DNA from 2 places in the Bulleidia sp. HCP3S3_C9 genome. Region 2 is predicted to be linked to the other one. Evidence: predicted binding sites of a transcription regulator. Region 2 holds the regulator's gene; the other holds the start of a gene.

Region 1 (7,520 bases), on a different contig from region 2:
GCAGTGCACTTTAGAGATTCAATTGGTTCAATGCCTTAACTTAATGACATTGGTTTGATTACTTCACTTTTTTACTTAAGAATAACAAAATGATAAGACTGATTCCACTGATGATAAAACTAATGTTTCGAATCGGCGTATTTTCATAGGTTAGAATATATGTTTTATTTTTCTTTGCTTTGAATGTAACCATGGATTCATAGTTTGCATAACAATCCACTTTTGTTTTTTGCTTTCCATGAACTTCATATATGGTATAGCCTTTGTACCATGTTTTTGGAAGTACAAGAGTTGTATCTTTTTCTAATGTTGAAGTATTGAATGTGAGAGTGTCATAGTCTGTTGCATAGAGAAGTTTTAAATCATTTCCAGATGAATCTTTGATACTTGTTGTACGAAGACGGAAATCTGGAGAATTGAGTGGCAGATAATCTCCGCCAGCAAGCTCTACACGTACATAGTATGCACTGTAACAAGGATCACATAACTTTCCATCGAGGATGTCTTGCCATGTTGTTTCAGATGTTATTCCAAATGTACGTGAGTAACATGGAATAATATGATAGATACATTCGATGGATAAGATTGTGATGATGATATACGATACGTATTTTTTATTCCATAGGGAATAGATGCCAATTGATGCAGGAATGGATAATAGAAGTACGGTTAACGTGTTAAAACGCCATGGAAACTGCATGATCTGTAATGGCAGAATGTCCCATGGAAGGAAAGTGGATGGTAATAATAGGCAAATATAGCCAAGAATCAACATTGTTGATACAAATGGATTCTTTTTCTTTGTGAATATATATGTCAGTGGAATAAATGTTAAAAACCATCCGACATTGACAGTCATTGTTTTTGCGTGTTCTAACGTATTTCCACTATAGCCGAAGATTGTCTTGTTCACAAAATATTGCCATGTATCCATTGCATTTGCGACAAGGTTAGAATTGCTTCCGTAATAGTCCACAATGAATTTTTGAGAACGTAGCTGTTCAATCATTGGAATTGTAAAAAAGAATGATAATAGAAAGGCAAAGAATACAGAGAGAAAGATATGTATGTATTTCTCTTTGTTTAATCGTGGTATAGAAATGATACATAGAATTGCACATAGAATACTTGCCATTAGAAATGTCAGGTTATGTGATAACGCTAAGAAAGTTAATGAAATGGTCAATGTGATCCACGAACCATTTTTATAAATAATCTGATAGATGCCTAATAACATATAGGGAAGAAAAGCAAAGGCAAAGATTTCTCCAAGTGCACCTCTGACATAAACATCTGTAATTCGGTAATTAGAGAATAAATATGCACAGGAAGCGATATAGCTGATGCCTCGATTGTTTGTGATGTGCATTGCTAATTGAATCATTGCATATGCAGAAAGAAAAGAGGCAATACCAACAGTCAATTGATAAGAAAATGCTAATGATGCACCATAAAGATGCAGTAGTGCAGGAATGATAAGGAATACATCCGAATAGAAAAGAGGGGAAGCATATCCATAGTGATGATTTTCATAGGGATAGAGAGCAGGAAAGAATTGACCATGCTGTATTGCTTTTGATAATTGTTCAATTCTAGATACATGAAAGAATGTATCGTGTTCAATGCCTAGAAAATCTTTTGTGATGTATGGCAGAAGGAAAAGGCATGTAATTAAACATGCAAATACAATATCTTTCCATTTCTTCTTTAACCAAAGTACCATGTGCTGAACCATTCTAGTGATTTAATATATGTATTTGTTGTGGCAAAACCAGCAGTTGCCGGCAAGAACACAACAAACAATAAAATATACATAACAATATAGAAACAAACGACACTTTTTCCCACAATGCCATATTCCCATAAGTATGAAAATAAATAAGCAATCGATAATATCGCAAAGATTGACGTTGGGTAGAAGTGGTATGCAAATACACAGCGTGTAATGATCATCCAAGGGGCTAATGCTGTGATATATCCAATGGCAATGACAAATGAGGATAGTTTTTTTGTACGAATTCCATCCAATACTGTAAATACGATTGCTCCTAGTGACAGCCACGTCATCAGTGGATTAGAGAAGCAGGAAATCGTATGCTGACTGTTATTGGCATCATATCCGTTGTAGTACCAGATTGGTCTAAGATCTAAAAGCCATTGCTTCCATGTACTGGAATATGGATGTGTTGCATTTAATGAAGAATGATATTGAAACATGTATTCACACTGTTTCCATACATTCATGAAAGACCATCCATCGTTTTTCCATACACGATCAGGAATATATGAAATTGCGTAAATGATGATTGGAATAAAGATAAAGAAAATAAAACATAATCCAATTGTGATTGCAAAGCGTTTTGGAAACACTTCTGTAATATGTGCAGCGAATGTTTCTTCACTTGGTACAAGATGTGCATTCTTTAAATGTTTTTTTGCTTTCTGATAATCTGAATATTGAATGAAGAAATATGAGAATAATAGAATGGCTAAGCCAACTGCAGAATAGCATGCAGTCCATTTTGTGGCGATCGCAATTCCCATTGTGATTCCACAGAGTGCTAAGTATTTCAACTGTTTGAAGAATGTTGTATCATACCAGCTCATCTGAATGTAACGAATCATGTAATAGAACATCACCATAATCCAGAAGATGCTGAATGGTTCCAGTGTTCCAATTCTTGAAGTTGTTAAATGCATGAAATCAAACGCTAATAGAATCGATGCAATTGTTGCAATGGATGTTTTATGAAATAATCTTCTAGCAATGCCATACATGAGTGGAATCATAAATACCCCAAACAAAGCACCAGGAAGTCTCCATACAAATGGAGACATTCCAAACAGTTTAATAAATAATGCCATCGTATTTGTGCCAAACAGTGGATGAACAGTAGCGTACATGTCTTGTCCATTGGCAATTTCCCATGCATTTCTTGGATGATAGATTTCATCAAAGTAAGACTGATCATAATATGTTGGATGTAATACAAGCTTATCCTGTTCATCAATTAATAAAGTAGCAGGATATTGGCTGTCTTTTTGCCCATCCATTTCAATGCTCAATGGAACAAAGGATGTATGTGAAGTACTTCTTAGACCAATTTCTGTTAAAGAGTTATTTTTGTTTGTACTTTTCAGCCATACATATTTATATTTCCAGTTTCCTTCAATGATCTGATACTGATAAATAGATCCTTTTTTCAATGTTGTGATAAGATCCCATGAATGATGATCATTGGATCCATAGATTTGTATGCCTTCTGTGCCTAATTGATATGTATCTGGATTGGAGTTGTTATCTCCTTCACCATAGATTGTATAGATTGCATCAAAGTTTGTATCTGTTTTTAGCTCGAAGACAATATCCTGTCCTGTTTTGGATGGTTGCCATGTTGTTATTGGAAATGTCAGAGAGCCAAGCTGGTAGAAAGAAATGATTGCGTAAATTCCTGTAATCCATATAGTATTACGAATATCTTTTTTTCTGTAAGATGGATATGTTTTTGTTGAATGAACAAACGATAGGACGGGAACTTCTTTGTTTGTTTCTTTTTGTGTTTTGTTTTCTTTGATGAAGTAAAAACAAATCCAGATAACAGTGCTGAAAAGAAAACATAATAATGCAACTGGTAATAATGCTGCATCATTGAAATATTCTAAACTTAAATTTTTCATGTATTTATTCTAGCACGGATATGGTATGAATGAGGATTTGTAAAATGTTTGAAATTATTAAAATTATTTTAGCACTCATCTTGACTCAGTGCTATTTGTGACTATAATAACTATTGTTAGCAATCCTAATGAGTGAGTGCTAAGAAAAAATGGAGGTAATTGTATGTTAAAACCATTACATGATTACGTAGTATTAGAAAAAGTAAAAGAAGAAGAAAAAACACAAAGTGGAATCATTCTTACAACAAAAGAAGCAAAAGATGAACCAAGTCACGGTATTGTAGTCGCTGTTGGTCCAGGTAAAACAAATGACAAGGGTGAAATTACACCAATTAATTTACAGGTTTCTCAGCATGTTATCTACAAAAAGTATTCTGGAACAGAAGTAAAAGATGCTGGCAAGGAATATCTCATTATCAAGGCTGAAGATATTCTCGCAGTTGTTGAATAAGAAAGAAGGTAATGATTTATGGCTAAGGAAATTAGATATGCAAAAGACGCTAGAGATGGAATGCTCGATGGTGTCAATAAGCTCGCTGATGCGGTAAAGGTTACATTAGGTCCAAAAGGAAGAAACGTTGTTCTTGAAAAGAGCTATGGTTCTCCAGTTATCACAAATGATGGCGTAACAATTGCTAAGGAAATTGAACTTGAAGACAAGTTTGAAAATATGGGTGCAAAGCTTGTATATGAAGCCGCAAATAATACAAATGAACTTGCTGGTGATGGTACAACAACAGCTACAATCCTGACACAGGCTATGATTACAAGTGGTCTGAAGGCAGTAGATAAGGGTGCAAACCCAGTATTGATGAGAGAAGGTATTGAAAAGGCAGCACATGCGGTTGCTGAAAAGCTTCTTGAAGAAAGTCATCAGGTTACAACAAATGATGATGTAAAGAATATTGCTACAATTTCCAGCGGCAGTGAAGAAATTGGTTCTATCATTGCTGAAGCTATGGAAAAGGTTGGCAATGACGGTGTTATCAATGTTGATGAATCCAGATCTTTTGAAACTTCATTAGAAATGACAGAAGGTATGCAGTATGACAAGGGTTATGTTTCTCCTTATATGGTAACAGACCATGATAAGAATGAAGTCACACTTGAAAATCCATTGATCATGGTAACAGATCAGAAGGTCAATACAATTCAGGAAATTCTTCCAGTTCTTGAAGAAGTTGTAAAGTCTAACAAGGCTTTGATGATTATTGCGGATGACTTTGATAATGAAGTGATGTCTACTTTGATCATCAACAAGCTGCGTGGAACATTCAATGTTGTTGCGACAAAGGCTCCTGGATTTGGTGACAATGCTAAGAACCAGTTAGCTGATATTGCTGCTATGACAGGTGCAAACTTCTATGCAAAGGATCTCAACATGAACTTACAGGATATGAAGGTTGAAGATCTTGGTTCTGCTAAGAAGGTTATCGTTGGCAAGGATAAGACAACAATCATTGATGGCAATGGTGATGCTGGTGTTGTTGCTGAAAGAGTTGAAGGAATCAAGAAAGAAATCGAAAACACAAAGAGTGATTACGATAAGAAGAAGCTTCAGGAAAGACTTGGCAAGCTTACAAATGGTGTCGCTTTGATCAAGGTTGGTGCTACAACTGAAACAGAACTGAAAGACAAGAAGCTAAGAATTGAAGATGCTTTGAATGCTACTAAGGCTGCAGTCAGTGAAGGTGTTGTGACTGGTGGTGGTCTTGCATTGATTACTGCTTTAAAGGCTGTCAAGGATACATTAAAGGATGAAACAATTGATGTACAAAGAGGTATTAATGTTGTTCTAGATGCTTTGAAGTATCCTATCATGCAGATTGCTGAAAATGCTGGCTATGATGGAAATGAAATTCTAGAAAAACAGTTAATGCAGGAAGAAAACATTGGCTTCAATGCTAAGAATGGTGAATGGGTCGATATGTTTGCCAAGGGTATTATTGATCCTACAAAGGTAACACGTTCTGCTTTATTGAATGCCGCAAGTATTTCTGGCTTATTCATTACAACAGAAGCTGCAGTTGCAGATATTCCTGCCAAGGAAGCAGCTGCCCCTGCAATGCCTCAATATTAAAAAACATGGGAAGTCTAAAACAGGCTTCCTTTTGTGTTACAATACTGTCTGGGTATAGGAGAAGAATGAAATGAAAATTGCGGTAACATATGAAGATGGTCAGATCTTCCAGCACTTTGGTCATACACAACAGTTTAAAGTTTATGATATTCAAGATAACAAAGTAGTATCTTCAAGAATTGTAGATACAAACGGACAGGGACATGGTGCATTGGCGATGTTTCTTATGATTGAAGGTGTGAATGTTCTCATCTGTGGCGGTATTGGTATGGGTGCACAGAATGCATTGCGTTCAATGAATATTACGTTGTTTGGTGGTGTCAGTGGAGATGCTGATGCAGCTGTTGAACAGTATTTAAATGGTTCATTGGAATATGATCCAAATGCACAGTGTTCTCATCATGATCACGCGTGTGAAGAACATGATTGTTCTTGTGATCATCAAGGATGCAGTGGAAATCATCATTTAAGCTAAAAAATAAGCTGTGCTAACTTGTAATAAGTCAACACAGCTTTTTATATGCAAAAAAGAAACCTGCATATACAAGTTTCTTCAGTCATAGAATACTTTAGATAAGAAATCTTTTGCACGATCAGACTGTGGATTAGAGAAGAATTCTTCAGCAGTATTTTCTTCAATAATTTCACCCTGATCCAAAAATACAACTCTTGTTCCTACTTTTCTCGCAAAGCCCATTTCGTGTGTGACAACGACCATTGTCATGCCTTGTTTTCCAAGATCTTTCATTACATCCAGTACTTCTTTGATCATTTCTGGATCTAATGCACTTGTCGGTTCATCAAACAGCATGATATCTGGAGACATGCATAGTGCTCTAGCAATTGCGACTCTCTGCTTCTGACCGCCAGAGAGGTTGTTAGGGTAGCTGTCTCTTTTTTCTTTCAAGCCAACTTTATCAAGATATTCTAATGCAACTGTTTCTGCTTCTGCATCAGATTTATGAAGTACTTCTACTTGTGCAAGCTTGCAGTTTTCAAGAACTGTCATATTTGGAAATAAGTTAAAGTGCTGGAAAACAAATCCCATTTTATTTCTTTGTTCTCTAAACTTCTTTTCGTTATTACGATCCATGAGTTCTCCATCGAGATAGATTTTTCCAGAATCAATTGTTTCTAGACCATGGATGCATCTTAACAGTGTACTTTTTCCTGAACCGCTAGGTCCGATCAGTGAGATGATATCTCCCTGGTTTACCTCTAATGACACGTTATGTAAAGCATGTGTCTTATTAAAATTCTTACATACATTTTCAACTTTAATCACTGACAGATAACCTCTTTTCAACTTTCATTCCAATCATAGATACAACACATGTCATCACAAGATAGAAAATTGCGGCTAACATGTAAGGCGACATGACATCGAAATATTGTGCACCGATGATCTGTGCCCCCTTTAACAGTTCTACTGCACCAATACAGCTGATCAATGAACTATCTTTAATCAGTGTAATAAATTCAGAAATGAGTGGTGGTACGATACGCTTGAACGCCTGTGGAAGAATGACAAGCTTTAATGTTTTCCAGTTGGATAATCCAAGTGTTTCGCAGGCTTCCCACTGACCTTTGTCTACAGCGTTGACACCTGAACGAATCAATTCTGTCTGGTAGGCACCTGAGTTAATACTCATGGCAAGTACGCCAATAAGTAATGGATCAATTCTTAGAATCTTTCCTGTAATCGCTGTATACATAGAAGGAATGACAGAGAAGATGATCAAAATCTGTAATAACAATGGTG
Region 2 (7,520 bases):
GTGCATTTGTTTCAAAGATACCAATCAATAGATCCGCAGCACTCATATATGTATCGCCAAGTTTTTTCATATAATCCATAGCGTACTGATATCCCTGCTGAAGATAACGATCAATACTCAAGTCATTTGCTCCATCTACACTTGCCATGTTAGATAGTGATCTTTTCACAATCGTCAGAAATTTAGATTTTGGAACATTGATTCTTTCAAATATTCCATCCAGGTTGTCATCTTCACACATTGCACATAGAACATGTTCTACTGTAATCTGTGAATGATGATTTTCCTGTGCTTTTGTAACTGCATTATTAATAATTAGTTGGAGAATTTCAGTCATGATTTCAGGATTCATGATACCACCTCCTTTACAGTTTCTTATTTAAACTGGTTTTTAAATTTTGTCCAAAGTGTTTCAGACTTGGAGGATTCTTGTAACTCCTGTAACTGTTTATAGAGTTCTTTTTCTTTTCTAGAAAGGTCATCGTTTACTTTTATGCGAACAGTAACGATTTCATCACCCTTCTTGCCACCTCTAAGATCAACAACACCTTTGCCTTTAAGTCTTAACTTTGTACCATCCTGTGTACCTGCAGGGATCTTCATAGAAACATCCCCATCAATTGTAGGTACATCTACTGAAGTACCAATCGTAGCATCTACTGCACTGACTGGGATATCAAGATAAATATCTTTGCCATCTCTTACAAAATACTTATGTGGCTGTACATTGATTTCGATATAGAGATCACCATTTGGTCCACCATTGCTTCCTCTACTGCCCTTGCCAGCAACTCTTAACTGCTGACCACTGGAAATACCTGCAGGAATCTTGATTTCAACTGGTGAAGTCTTACGAGTGTAACCTTGTCCATGACATACATGACAAGCCTTTCTTACATGTTTCCCTGTTCCATGACAATCTGGGCATGGACTTTGTGTACGCATCATGCCAAACAAAGACTGTTGAACAGATTCAACATAGCCTGTACCATGACATCTTGGACAGTTTTCAATATCGCTCGGACTTTCAGCACCTGTTCCATGACAATGTTCACACTGCTCATCAAATGTCAGATTCAAAGTTTCTGTTTTACCAAAACATGCATCCATAAAGGAAATAGATATTCTTCTAAATACATCTTCACCCTTTTGTGGACCTTGCTTTGCTCTTGATCTAGATGAAGATGAGAAACCACCCATACCAGATCCAAAGATATCTCCAAAAATATCTCCAAAGTCGCTGAAGTTACCAGAAGAGAATCCAGAGAATCCGCCTCCAAATCCATTGCCACCAGCTGCTTGTGGATCTACACCTGCAAAACCAAACTGATCATAGGCCTGTCTTTTTTTAGGATCAGACAATACTTCATTTGCTTCATTGACTTCTTTAAATTTTTCAGCGGCATCAGGTTCTTTATTCAAATCCGGATGATACTTCTTAGCGAGCTTTCGATAGGCTCGTTTGATTTCATCATCGGTTGCATTTTTGGATACGCCTAATACCTCATAGTAATCTCGCTTATCTGCCATACAAAACCTCACTTATTCTTTGAAATAAGAATGCGGAAATTACATTCCGCATTCATTATGATTAATTCTTTTCTTTGAAATCAGCATCTACAACATCATCATTAGAGGATGAAGTATTGCCAGCTGATGCGGAAGGATCAGCCTGTGCACCTTGCTGCTGGTACATCTGTTGTGCCATAGCATTTGCTGCCTGTTCAAGAGCTTCCATCTTTGACTTCAATGTTTCCATATCATTCTTGTCAATTGCTTCCTGTAATTCATCTCTGAGCTTCTTAACTTCAGCCTTCTGATCTTCACTTACATTTGCATTGTCGCTCTTTAATGTTTCATCGATCTGGTTGATGAAAGCTTCAGCCTTGTTCTTTGTTTCGATTTCTTCCTTACGCTTATCATCTTCAGCCTTATGTTCTTCAGCTTCTCTAACCATTCTATCGATTTCATCATCACTTAATCCAGAAGAGTTCTGAATTGTAATGTGCTGTTCCTTATTTGTACCCTTATCCAATGCAGATACTTTAACGATACCGTTAACGTCGATATCAAACTTAACTTCGATCTGTGGAACACCACGTCTAGCTGGTGCGATACCATCTAACTGGAAGTTACCAAGTGTCTTGTTGTCTGCAGCCATTGGTCTTTCACCCTGTAATACGTGGATATCTACTGCTGGCTGGTTATCTGCTGCTGTTGAGAATACTTGAGACTTGCTTGTTGGGATTGTAGTATTTCTTGGAATCAATACTGTCATAACACCGCCAAGTGTTTCAATACCTAAGCTTAATGGAGTAACGTCAAGTAATAATACGTCCTTGACATCACCACTGATGACACCACCCTGAATTGCAGCACCTAAAGCTACACATTCATCTGGGTTAACAGACTTGTTAGGTTCTTTACCAAGTTCTTTTTTTACAGCTTCCTGCACAGCAGGAATACGTGTAGAACCACCTACAAGTAATACCTGATCAAGATCACTGGAATTCAATCCAGCATCTCTTAATGCATTCTTTACAGGAACCATTGTTCTATCAACAAGATCCTTTGTCATAGCATCAAACTGTGCTCTTGTTAATGTTGCTTCTAAGTGTAATGGACCTTCAGGACCTGCAGAAATGAATGGTAAGGAAATCTGTGTCTGAACTGTTCCAGATAGATCCTTCTTAGCCTTTTCACTTGCTTCCTTCAATCTCTGTAAAGCCATCTTGTCAGCCTTAAGATCGATGTTATGTTCTTTCTTGAAGTTATCAGCTAACCAGTCAATGATCTTTTCATCAAAGTCATCACCACCAAGATGTGTATCACCTGCTGTAGATAATACTTCAAATGTACCATCTGCGATATCAAGAATAGATACATCGAATGTACCACCACCAAGATCGTATACAAGAATCTTGTGTTCAGTATTCTGATCCTTATCAAGTCCAAATGCTAATGCAGATGCTGTTGGTTCATTGATAATTCTTTCAACTTCTAATCCAGCAATCTTACCTGCATCCTTTGTTGCCTGACGCTGTGCGTCGTTGAAGTATGCAGGAACTGTAATTACAGCCTTGTCTACCTTTTCACCAAGATATGCTTCAGCATAATCCTTCAAGTAAGAAAGGATCATAGCGGATACTTCCTGTGGTGTATACTGCTTTCCTTCAAGTTCAACTTTCTTGTCTGTACCCATTAAACGCTTTACAGAATAAACTGTGTTCTTGTTTGTGATCAGCTGTCTTTTTGCAGCATCACCAACAATTCTTTCACCATTTTTAAAAGCTACAACAGAAGGAGTTGTTCTATTACCTTCAGGGTTAGCAATTACCTTTGCTTCCTTGCCTTCCATAACTGCTACGCAGCTGTTTGTAGTACCTAAGTCAATACCAATAATCTTACTCATATTCTTATTACCTCCCGGTTATTCGCTAACCTTTACCATAGCCGCTCTTAAGATGCGGTCTTTCAATTTATATCCTTTTTGCAGTACTTCTGTTACCATTCCTGGTTCTACACCTTCTTTAGCTTCTGTCATTAAAGCCTGATGCCAGTTACCATCGAATGGCTGTCCAAGTGCTTCGATTTCTGTAACGCCTTCTTTTTCAAGGCAAGTCTTCAGCTGGTTGTAGATCATTTCTACACCTTTACGATACGCTTCATCCTGTGTTGCCTGTGCCAATGCTCTTTCGCAGTTATCCAATACAGGTAATACTTCTTTTGCGAATGACTGAATATGATACTTCTGTTTCTGTTCATATTCGTTCATCAGTCTCTTTCTTGTATTTTCTGTATCTGCATAAGCCATAGCATACGCATTTTTGAGTTTTGCGATTTCTTCATCTTTCTTTTTGATTGCTTCATTTAATGAAGCAATCACATCTTCGCTTGTTTCTTTTGTTTCTTCTGTTTTTTCTGTTTCAACGTTTTCTTCTGTTTCTTCAGCGACGACAGCCTCGTCCTTTTCTTCAACTTTCTTTTCGTCTTTATTCACTATCATCACCTCCAGTTTTATACATTTTTTCTATCATTCTTGCCGCATATTCAACCATGCTGACAACTTTGTCATAATTCATTCTGCTAGGCCCAATAACCATGAATTCACCAGTTTCGTCACCATTGACTTTAAACTTGCTTCTAACGACTGCCAAATCGTTATACCATGTCAATTCTGCACCGCTTCTTGTAGATACAGCCACCGCATTTTCATTGGTATTCATCTTTTTCCATACCGATGCATCATTGAACATTGTCATCATTTTTTTCAGCTTGTTAATATCTTCAAACTCCGGCTGATATAACATACGATCTTTTCCAGAGAAGTAGACATTATCAGAAGCAAACTTGACAAATGCTTTTACAAAAGCTGTAAATAACATTTCATGACGCTGTACGACACTGCCGAGATCTGGCTTGATGGATTCCATCTTTTCTGCTAAATCTGTGATTGGCGTACCTTTGAGTTTTTGATTCAGAATATCCGTGCATGTTTCAATATCCTTGAATGGAATATCTTCATCAAAGTGAAAATTCTTTGTTTCTGTATGGCCTGAATCTGTAATAAAGACGCATACCGCATTTCTTTCATCAATTGGGAACAATTTAATATGTTCCAGTCTTTGTGAAGAAGCATCCGGACCAATTGCACCGCTTGTCATATTTGTCATATCACTTAAGATCTGACAGCTTTGTTGAATTGCATCTTCAACATTCAGGTTACTTGTTTCAAATGCATTTCTAATTGCGACTTCCATTTTCTTATCCAGTGAAGATTCGCTCAGTAGATTTTCGCAATAGAATTTATAACCCATTGTTGAAGGAACTCTTCCTGAAGATGTATGTGTTTTTTCAAGATATCCCATTTCTTCAAGTGCCTGCAGATCATTACGGATCGTAGCACTGGAGTATGGCAGATGATATCTTGTCTGTAATGTTTTCGAGCCAACTGGTTCAGCGTTTTGAATGAAGTCATCCACAACAGCCTTGAATATTTCAATTCTTCTTGGCGTCAGCATTCCATACACCTCCTTTTTTAGCACTCTTTCTTCGTGCCTGCTAGTATAGTATACCTTTAAATTAGCAGAGTCAAGATTTGAGTGCTAAATTCTTTCAATTCTTTTTTCAAACAAAAAAATCCAGATATTTCCGGACTTAATTGTGCTTGTAATATGTAATTTTCATGATTCCATAGACAGATTCCTTATGGTAGTGAAAATGTTGAAATGTATCTACGTGATAGTTTTCTTCCTGCAAGGATTCTATCACAACAACACCATTCTCATCTAACAAATTATTGTCATCAATATACTGCATGACTTCTAAATTTTTCTGTTTTGCATATGGTGGATCCAAATAGATCAAACGGAATTTCTTTCCTTCTTCTTTCATTCTAGAAAGCATCTTCATGTCTGCAATCGGATACACTTTCGTTCTATCTTCTACCTTTAAAGAAGCAATGTTATTTCTAATGACAGAACAGGCAATACGATCATTATCAGAAAAGTATGCATTGTCCATACCTCTAGAAAGTGCTTCTAAGCCAACAGCACCACTCCCTGCATAGAGATCCAATACATTTCCACCATCAAAGTATCCACCCAGCGACGAAAAGACAGCTTCCTTTACTTTATCTAAAGTTGGTCTAGTTGCGTTCCCTTTTTTTGTTTCCAGTCTTCTAGAAGCAAATTCTCCTGCAATAATTCTCATTCGATCTCCTTTCTGTTGTATTGTGAAATGACGGCCTGTGCAATTCCTACACAGAACATAATTGATAACGTAGATGATCCACCAGATGAAATCAGCAGCAAAGGAACACCTGTCAAAGGAATCATACCCGTAACACCACCAATATTAAAGAAGCAATGGACAACAAAATACATCGCTGTACCAACAAGTATGATCTTTGCTTTTTCATTTTTTATTTTATTGGCATAGTTCAACAGTCTGAAAATAATGACACTATACAAACCAATTAACGCAAGAAAGCCAATAAAACCACATTCTTCTACAAGAATTGAAAGAATAAAGTCAGTATTTGCGGCTGGGAAATCTGTATATTTTCTAACAGAATTACCAAATCCAACCCCAAATAAACCACCATCAACAAATGAAACAAGTCCTTTTACAATCTGATAGCTGGATCCATAAATATCTTCAAATGGATTGACAGCTGAAAGAAATCGATTGATTTGATATGTCGAAAGCATTGGCAAATGTTCAATAAACTTTACACCCTGAGGAGAAAGAATAAATACAGCTACAGCAACCGTAACACAGAAGCATATTTTTAATCCGCCCTGAAATTTTTTTAATTGCGGATGATTGGGAAGCAATAAGCAGACACACACAATCAAAAAGTTAACTGCCATACTTCCAAAGTCATGCTGCAGAAATACAATCGTTAATAAATAGATTCCAATAAACAATAATGGTCTTAATAACAATTTTTTTGCATTTGGATATGTTTTTTTTACATCACCTAGATATGCCGCAATAATTAATATAGATACAATTTTAGCAAATTCACTTGGCTGAATTGATATCTCTAATCCTGGAAAAGGAATACGGATCCAGGCATGTGCACCGCCTGAAGCTTTAAAGAAAATACAAGAAACAAGTAATGCTTCCATAAATATAATGCACCAGGAAAACGATGATTTTTTTAATTTATCAAGTCGAAACCAGTTTGAAAATTTACACATTCCAAAATAGCCAAAAATAACAAATATAATCTGTTTCACAACTGTTTTCACTAAATATGTCGTATCTTTGACTGCTAAACCCATAGAGGCAGAGCCAATCATTAATGTTCCATAGATGATCAGTGCTACCATTGCCAAGTGAATTGGCAAGTCACTTCCACCACTCATTAAAAAAGAAAATAATCCTTCTTTTAATTTCCACTTTTTTTTATTTGTTGTCATGCAAAATATTGTATCATCATTTTGACTTTTTTATCGCATATGATTAGAATACTAGAGAGGTTTTTTATGTTAATAAATAATGATACTATTGTGAAAGATACAGATCCGATCATTCGTGAAAAGAGTGAAATCGTTACATTACCACTATCAAAGGAAGATGAAACACTCCTGAGAGAAATGCTGCAATATGTCAAAGACAGCACAGATGAAGAAAAAGCAGAAAAGATGAATCTTAGACCTGCGGTTGGAATCAGTGCGATTCAGGTTGGCATCAAAAAACAGATGACAGCTGTCGTTGTTGATGACCTGGATAAAAATGGTGAACCTGAACACTTTGAATATATGCTTGTTAATCCTAGAATTGTTTCTTCTTCTGTACAGAAAGCATACCTGCATTCTGGTGAAGGATGTTTGTCTGTTGTAAATCAACATGATGGCTATGTTGTTAGAAGTGCAAGAATTACAGTCAAGGCATTTGATCTATGTACAAATAAGGATATTACAATTCGTGCCAGAGGATATCTTGCAATTGTTCTGCAACATGAAATTGATCATTTTTCAGGCATTTTATTCTATGATCACATCAACAAG

Evidence for each region. The regulator HrcA, encoded in region 2, represses chaperone genes, less so after heat shock. The targets are predictions, from matches to a motif close to TTTTAGCACTNNNNNNNNNNNAGTGCTAAAA.
Region 1: the regulator HrcA is predicted to act here: its motif matches at 3,745-3,775, upstream of ACTND6_RS09660 (co-chaperone GroES).

What each region holds. Positions count from the first base shown of each region.
Region 1 covers NZ_JBQHWJ010000063.1:4,280-11,799, reverse strand. The annotation lists gene ACTND6_RS09670 (6-pyruvoyl-tetrahydropterin synthase-related protein) at 59-1,723, opposite strand; gene ACTND6_RS09665 (glycosyltransferase family 39 protein) at 1,708-3,678, opposite strand; gene ACTND6_RS09660 (co-chaperone GroES) at 3,842-4,129, shown strand; gene groL (chaperonin GroEL) at 4,148-5,758, shown strand; gene ACTND6_RS09650 (NifB/NifX family molybdenum-iron cluster-binding protein) at 5,829-6,233, shown strand; gene ACTND6_RS09645 (amino acid ABC transporter ATP-binding protein) at 6,312-7,043, opposite strand; gene ACTND6_RS09640 (amino acid ABC transporter permease) at 7,036-7,520, opposite strand, start outside.
Region 2 covers NZ_JBQHWJ010000027.1:2,366-9,885, forward strand. The annotation lists gene ACTND6_RS06145 (ATP-dependent Clp protease ATP-binding subunit) at 1-352, opposite strand, end outside; gene dnaJ (molecular chaperone DnaJ) at 376-1,530, opposite strand; gene dnaK (molecular chaperone DnaK) at 1,592-3,412, opposite strand; gene grpE (nucleotide exchange factor GrpE) at 3,431-4,000, opposite strand; gene hrcA (heat-inducible transcriptional repressor HrcA) at 3,993-5,021, opposite strand; gene rsmD (16S rRNA (guanine(966)-N(2))-methyltransferase RsmD) at 5,158-5,712, opposite strand; gene ACTND6_RS06175 (FtsW/RodA/SpoVE family cell cycle protein) at 5,709-6,929, opposite strand; gene def (peptide deformylase) at 6,996-7,520, shown strand, end outside.